DNA from 2 places in the Lentzea sp. NPDC059081 genome. Region 1 is predicted to be linked to the other one. Evidence: riboswitches for the same ligand, from Rfam matches in the RefSeq annotation. Region 1 holds a riboswitch; the other holds the start of a gene.
What was found. Region 1 has a riboswitch for cobalamin ahead of ACFWV3_RS40555 (putative cobaltochelatase). Riboswitches for the same ligand answer to the same signal wherever they lie in the genome.

Region 1 (3,335 bases):
ACGACGTGGCACGGCCGTCGGTCAGCAGCACGACGAGCGGACGCTTGCGCGAGTCGCGGAGCCGTTCGATCTCCAGCACCCGGTGGGCCTTCAGCAGACCGTCCGCGAGCGGGGTGCGGCCTCCGGTGCGCATCTTCTTGAGCCTCGTGGCCGCGGCGTCGACGGAGGTGGTCGGCGGCAACGCGACCTCGGCCTGGCTACCGCGGAACGTGACCACACCGACCTTGTCGCGGCGCTGGTAGGCGTCGCGCAGCAACGAGATCACCGCGCCGCTGACGGCCGACATCCGCTTCTGCGCCGCCATCGAGCCGGAGGCGTCGACGACGAACAGGACGAGGTTCGACTCCTTGCCCTCCCGCACCGCCTTGCGCAGGTCTGCCGCCGTGAGGAGCAGGCCGGGACCCGTCCGTCCGCGGCTCGCCTGGTGCGGCGCCGCGTTCGTGAGCGTGTCGACCAGGTGCAGCCCACTTCCGTCCACTGTGGACGACCGCACGACGCGGCCGGTGCGCGCACGGGCCCTGGACCGCTTGCCGGGCGCGCCTTCGCCGACTCCGGGCACCTCCAGCATCCGCGCCTTGAACGCGGGCGACGGCTCCGGCGCCGGCCGCTCCTGGGGCGCGTTCCCGTTCCCCTTCGGAGCATCTCGGGGACTTTCCTGGGGTTCGGGCAGCTCACCGCCACCGGGCCCGTCGTCGTCGGGCCCGTCCTCCTGCTCCTCGGCGTGCTCGGCCGCCTGGCGCATGGCGTCCTCGAGCTGTTGCTCCTCGATACCGGGCTCGTCGAACGGGTCGCGCCGCCGCCGGTGCGGCAGCGCGAGCCTGACCGCAGCCTCGACGTCGGACTCCTCGACCTCGCTCGCCCCGCGCCACGCAGCGTGGGCCGTGGCGGCACGGGCGACGACGAGGTCCGCCCGCATCCCGTCGACCTCGAAAGCCGCGCAGACGGCGGCGATCCGGCGCAACTCACCGTCCGGAAGGGACACTTCGGGCAGCTTCGCCTTGGCGTCCGCGATCCGCTGCTTCAGCGCAACGTCCTCGTGCGCCCACTTCGCCGCGAACGTCACGGGGTCCGCCTCGTAGGCCAGCCGCCGCCGGATGACCTCCGCACGCACCCCCACGTCCCGCGCCGCCTTGACCTGGACCGTGAGCCCGAACCGGTCGAGCAGCTGCGGCCGCAGCTCTCCCTCCTCGGGGTTCATGGTCCCGACCAGCAGGAACTGCGACGGGTGCGACACCGAAACACCTTCGCGCTCGACGTGCGCACGCCCCATCGCCGCAGCGTCGAGCAGCAGGTCGACCAAGTGGTCGTGCAGCAGGTTGACCTCGTCGACGTAGAGCACGCCCCGATGCGCCGCCGCCAGCAACCCGGGCTGGAACGCCCGCACGCCCTCGGTCAGCGCCTTCTCCAGGTCGAGCGACCCGACCAGCCGGTCCTCGGTCGCGCCAACCGGCAGCTCGACGAGCTTCGCGGCTCGCCGTTCCACCCCGTCGTGCGGCGCGTCGGGGCAGTCCGCCGTACCCGGTACGCAGCCGAAACGGCAGTTCGCGGAGATCTCCAGCTCCGGCAGCAACGCGGCGAGGGCACGCACGATCGTCGACTTCGCGGTCCCCTTCTCGCCGCGGACGAGAACACCACCGATGCCGGGGTGCACGGCGTTCAACAGCAGGGCCAGCCGGAGGTCGTCATGTCCGACGACAGCCGAAAAGGGGAACATGCGCGGTGAAGTCCTTCCTCGGGTGTCCACGCCCGTGGTCGGTCGAGTGACGAGGGGGACGAGTTCCTGACTCCCGGAGCGGGTCCGGTCACAGTCGCGGGACGGCGCCGGATTCACACCGGCTTCCTCGCGCTCCCCTCACAGCCCCGGCATCGTCGCATTCGGCGGGGGCAGGACCAACAGCCAGGTGAGCGACATCGCCTCGGGAAGTGCGGTATCGTTGCGGTGCGCAGTCGCAGTAGCGCTGCGAAGTGGACCCGGCAGCCTTCCGGACGGTGGGTGGGCCGGGTTTCGCGGTTTCAGAGGACGTGCACTGCCTCGACCAGTGGCTGCACGCGCTTCTTCCAATGGCCACCGCGGTGCCAGCACCACGCGATCGCATCGGGCAGTGCCAGCAACGGCTCCTCGTGGGCTCGGTGGTGCCGGTAGACGAGCATCTCGTGGCAGCCCTGCTCGCGGACCGTGCGGTACAGCAGCTTCTTGTCGGCATCGAGGACCGAGTCGTCCTGTTCGAGCACCAGCATCGAAGCACCGGACTTCGCCAGGTCCGCGACCAGGTGGACCAGGCACGCGTCCCGCTGCCGGCGGCGTGCGCACCCCGACCCGTCGTAGATCGTGACGGCAGGCGCGATCTCGACGACCGCGTCGAGGATCTGCTTCCGGCGCTGGTCCGACTCCTTGTGGAAGTGGATGCGCCGTTGGTTGGCCATGATCAGACCGCGCACGGTCCGACGTGCGGCCGCGAGATCGCCTGACACCAGGGCTGCCGCGGTGACGAGATAGCCCTTTTCCTTCGTCTCGTCCACGAACACATGGCCGGTCACGCCGCACTGCCCCCTGCTTCGACAACGGAGGCCAGATGGTGGCAGAACCCGCCCGTACACGATCGAGGTAGTGGGATGTCCTCAGATCAAGCTCTGGAACTCCTCCCAAGCCGAAGCCACCTCGTCACCGGTCCACTCCAACGCCGGCCCAGCCACCGTCACCTCGGTCTTCGCCCCCACCCCAGTCCCATCCGGCCAAAAAGACCCGAGGAACTTCCCGCTGACCTCGGTCAACCGAGCAGGATCCCCGCTCAACCGCAACGCGAACTGGTGCGTATCAGGCTCCGGCAGCCCCATGGCCGCAGCCACCACCTTCGCGTGCGCGACATAAGACCCCAACCGGGGCAACACGGTGTCCAACCCGTGCAAAGCAGACAAAGCAGCAGGCCACTGCTGGAACAGCATCCCGCCGTACCGATGCCGCCACACCCGAGCCTGCTCGACGAAGTCAGCAGACCCGGCCAGCGCCGCCCCGGAGATCCCCTCCAGCGACTTGTAGAACGACACGTACACCGAGTCGAACAGCCCGACGATCTCCGGCAGCGGCTTGCCCAGCCCGAACGTGCTCTCCCACAGCCGCGCGCCGTCGAGGTGCACGACCGCGTCCCGCTCACGAGCGGCATCCACCCACGACGTCAGCTCGTCCCAGGTCGGCAGGACGAACCCGGCCTCGCGGTCGGGCACCTCCAGCAGCAGCGTCCCGTACGGCTCGGGGCACGATCCCACGTCGGAGTTGCGGACCTTGATCGGCCGCAGCCCGGACAGCACGGTCAGCGCGTCGTCCTCGTGGTGCAGCG
Region 2 (3,335 bases), on a different contig from region 1:
CTCGTCGAGGACCAGCACGCGGGGCTCCTGGGCGATGGCCCGCGCGATGAGGACGCGCTGGCGTTCGCCGCCGGAGAGGCTGAGGAAGCTGCGGGAGGCGAGGTGGGAGACGTCCACTGTGGCCAGTGCGGCCTCGACCACCTCTCGGTCGTGAGCCGGGGAGCGGTCGTGCGGCAGGCGGCCCATCTCCACGACCTCGGCGACCGTGAAGTCGAACTCGACCTGCGACTCCTGGGTCAGCGCGGACAGCTCGCGGGCCAGGTCGTGTCGCTTGTGGACGTTGCGGCCGTCGATCAGCACGGCGCCCGCGTCCGGCTTCAGGGCGCGGTAGACGCAGCGCAGGGTCGTGGACTTGCCGCTGCCGTTCGGGCCGACGATGCCGACCACCTCGTCGTCGGCGGACAGCGTGATGTCCTCGATGATGCCGTCGACGGTGAGCTGCTGGACGTCGACGCGCATCAGCGGCCTCCGAAGACGTAGGTCCTGCGACGCATGAGGAAGATGAAGCACGGCACGCCGATCGCGGCGGTGATGACGCCGAGCGGCAGCTCTTCCGGCGCGGCCAGCATGCGGGCGGCGACGTCGACCCAGACGAGGAACGACGCCCCGGCCAGCGGGGCGAGGGGCAGCACGCGCCGGTGGTCCGCACCGACGACCATCCGCGTGAGGTGCGGCAGCATCAGTCCGACGAACCCGACGGCACCGCTCACCGCGACCAGCACGCCGGTGATGCCCGCGGTGACGATGAACAGGTGCGTGCGGAACCGGGTGACCGCGACGCCGAGCGTGGTCGCGGTCTCGTCCCCCATCGCCAGCGCGTTGAGCTGCCGCGCCTTGGTCATCAGGTACACGATCCCGAGGACCGTCACGGTCAAAGCGATCGGCAACGACTGCCAGTTCGCCCCGCCGAGACTGCCCAGCAGCCAGAACATGGCGCTGCGGGCCGCCTCGCCGTGCGGCGCCTGGAACACGAGCAGCATCGCCACCGCGGAGAACCCGTACGCCAGCGCGGTTCCGGTCAGCACCAGCCGCAGCGGTGTGAGCCCTCGGCTCGTGCGCGCGGTGAGGTAGACCAGCGCCGTGGCGCCGAGACCCGTCAGGAACGCGCCCGTGGACAGCGCGTAGACACCGAGGCCCTGCAACACCCCGAGCGTCGCCACGGCCGTCGCCCCCACGCTCGCGCCCGACGAGATGCCGAGCACGTACGGGTCCGCGAGGGCGTTGCGGACCATGGCCTGGATCGCCACGCCGACCACGCTGAGACCGGCGCCCACGACCGCGGCCAGCAGCACGCGGGGCAGCCGGATGTCCCAGACGATGTGGTACTGGCCGGCGAGGTCGGCGGGGATCGTGCCGCCGGTGAGCGCGGCCCACAGCAGGTCGAGGGTGACGTCGAACGGCACGGAGACGGGACCGAGCGCCACGCCCGCCACGATGCTGACGACGAGCACGCCGACGAGCGCGCTGATCTTGGAGATCACTGGGTCCCTTCCCGCAGTCCACGGCAGGAGTCGGAGTAGCTGTGCATGCCGTGTGCGGGTATTCGGGCTTGCCCCCGGGGAGGGGCCTACCGTTGCGGGTCAGCGCCGGACTTCGACCGGACTTCCCCCACACGCGACATCTGCACTCTAACCCGACACGATCACGTGTCCGTCCGGTACCGCATGAGCGCACCACTCCCCTTCTGCTCCACGGACGTGAGACGCAGCTCTCCCGGAACGGTGAAAAGCCGCTCGCCGGCACCCAGGACCGTCGGGAACACCATCAGCCGGTACTCGTCGACGAGACCGTGTTCGGCCAACGCGCGCACAACGCTGATGCTGCCCACGACGACGATGTCCTGACGTGCCTTCAGCGCGCGCACGGTCGACACGAGATCGTCCGTCACGGATGAGTTCTGCCACGCGTCCGCGCTGGTCAGGGACTTGGACACGACAACCTTGGGGATGGCGTTCATCCGGTCGGCGAACGGGCCGGTGCGGCTGGGCCACAGCTTCGAGAAGTGCTCCCAGGTCGTGCGCCCGAAGAGCATGACGCCGGTCTCGAACAGCGGGCCGAGGTCGAACTTGTCGCCCGCCACCGCCTTCTCCCCGTGCCGGAACGCCCAGCCTCCGCCGGGGGTGCCGGCCCGTCCGTCGGGGTCCTCGACGACGTCGTCCAGTGTGACGAACTCGGTGACAATCAGATCGCTCATGCCAGTACGTACCGGCGACGGCGGTGATACTCATCGCGATGACGAGCACCGGTTTCGAGACGCGTCTGGAGCAGCACCGCCGCGAGCTGCTGGCGTACTGCTACCGCATGCTCGGATCGGTCCACGAGGCCGAGGACCTGGTGCAGGACACGCTGCTCCGCGCGTGGAACGCCCGCGAGCGCTACGACGAGCGCAAGGCCTCGGTCCGCACGTGGCTGTACCGCATCGCGACGAACGTCTGCCTGACGGCGCTGGAGGGCAAGGCGCGCCGGCCGCTGCCGTCCGGGCTGGGCGCGCCGGGCACCGATCCGGAGGCCGCGCTCGTGCCCGCCTTCGAGGTGCCGTGGCTCCAGCCGTTCCCCGACGAGTCGGCCGATCCCGCGGAGCTGGCGGTGCGGCGGGACAGCCTGCGGCTCGCGCTGGTCGCGGCGATGCAGACGTTGCCCGCCCGCCAGCGCGCCGTCTGGGTGCTGCGCGAGGTGCTGGAGTTCAGCGCCGCCGAGGTGGCGGTGCAGCTCGGCACCACCGTCGCGTCGGTCACCAGCGCCCTGCAACGGGCGCGGGCGGGCTTGGCCGGAGTCGCGCCCGCCGGTGATCCCGCCGCCGCCCGCACGGTCGAGGCCTACGTGCGGGCCTTCGAAGCCGCCGACGTCGAGGCGCTCGTCGCGTTGCTCACCGAGGACGCGGTCCTGGAGATGCCGCCGGTCCCGTTGTGGTTCCTCGGGCGCGACGACTACGCGGCGTTCATCCGCCACGTGTTCGCACGGCGCGGCGTCGGCTGGCGCATGACTCCGACCGCCGCCAACGGACAACCGGCCGTCGCCGCCTACACGGGCGACGGCCGGTTGCACACGCTGCAGGTGTTCTCCGTCGTGGACGGGCTGATCGCCCACACCTTCGTCTTCCAGGACCCGGCGGTGTTCGCGGCGTTCGACCTGCCCGCGACGCTCTAGGAACCCGGCGCGAACCGGTCGAAGTACGCCGCGCAGTTCGCCATCTGCTGCTCGACCAGCCCCCACTTCGGGGTGTCGTGCGGCTCCAGCACCGCGAGCACGTCGACGGTCTCCGTCACCTTCTCGCCGGGCACGAGGACCTCCGCGCGGTCGCCGGGGAAGATCGACACCTGGTGCCCGACGTGCCA

Region 2: linked by a shared signal. The riboswitch ahead of ACFWV3_RS31505 (FecCD family ABC transporter permease) and the one ahead of ACFWV3_RS40555 (putative cobaltochelatase) in region 1 are both predicted to bind cobalamin.

What each region holds. Positions count from the first base shown of each region.
Region 1 is NZ_JBHYGW010000035.1:32,241-35,575, forward strand. It holds gene ACFWV3_RS40555 (putative cobaltochelatase) at 1-1,714, opposite strand, end outside; cobalamin riboswitch at 1,754-1,878, opposite strand; gene ACFWV3_RS40560 (hypothetical protein) at 2,014-2,538, opposite strand; gene ACFWV3_RS40565 (threonine aldolase family protein) at 2,620-3,335, opposite strand, start outside.
Region 2 is NZ_JBHYGW010000018.1:68,079-71,413, forward strand. It holds gene ACFWV3_RS31500 (ABC transporter ATP-binding protein) at 1-459, opposite strand, end outside; gene ACFWV3_RS31505 (FecCD family ABC transporter permease) at 459-1,481, opposite strand; cobalamin riboswitch at 1,517-1,638, opposite strand; gene ACFWV3_RS31510 (dihydrofolate reductase family protein) at 1,643-2,194, opposite strand; gene ACFWV3_RS31515 (sigma-70 family RNA polymerase sigma factor) at 2,233-3,147, shown strand; gene ACFWV3_RS31520 (hypothetical protein) at 3,144-3,335, opposite strand, start outside.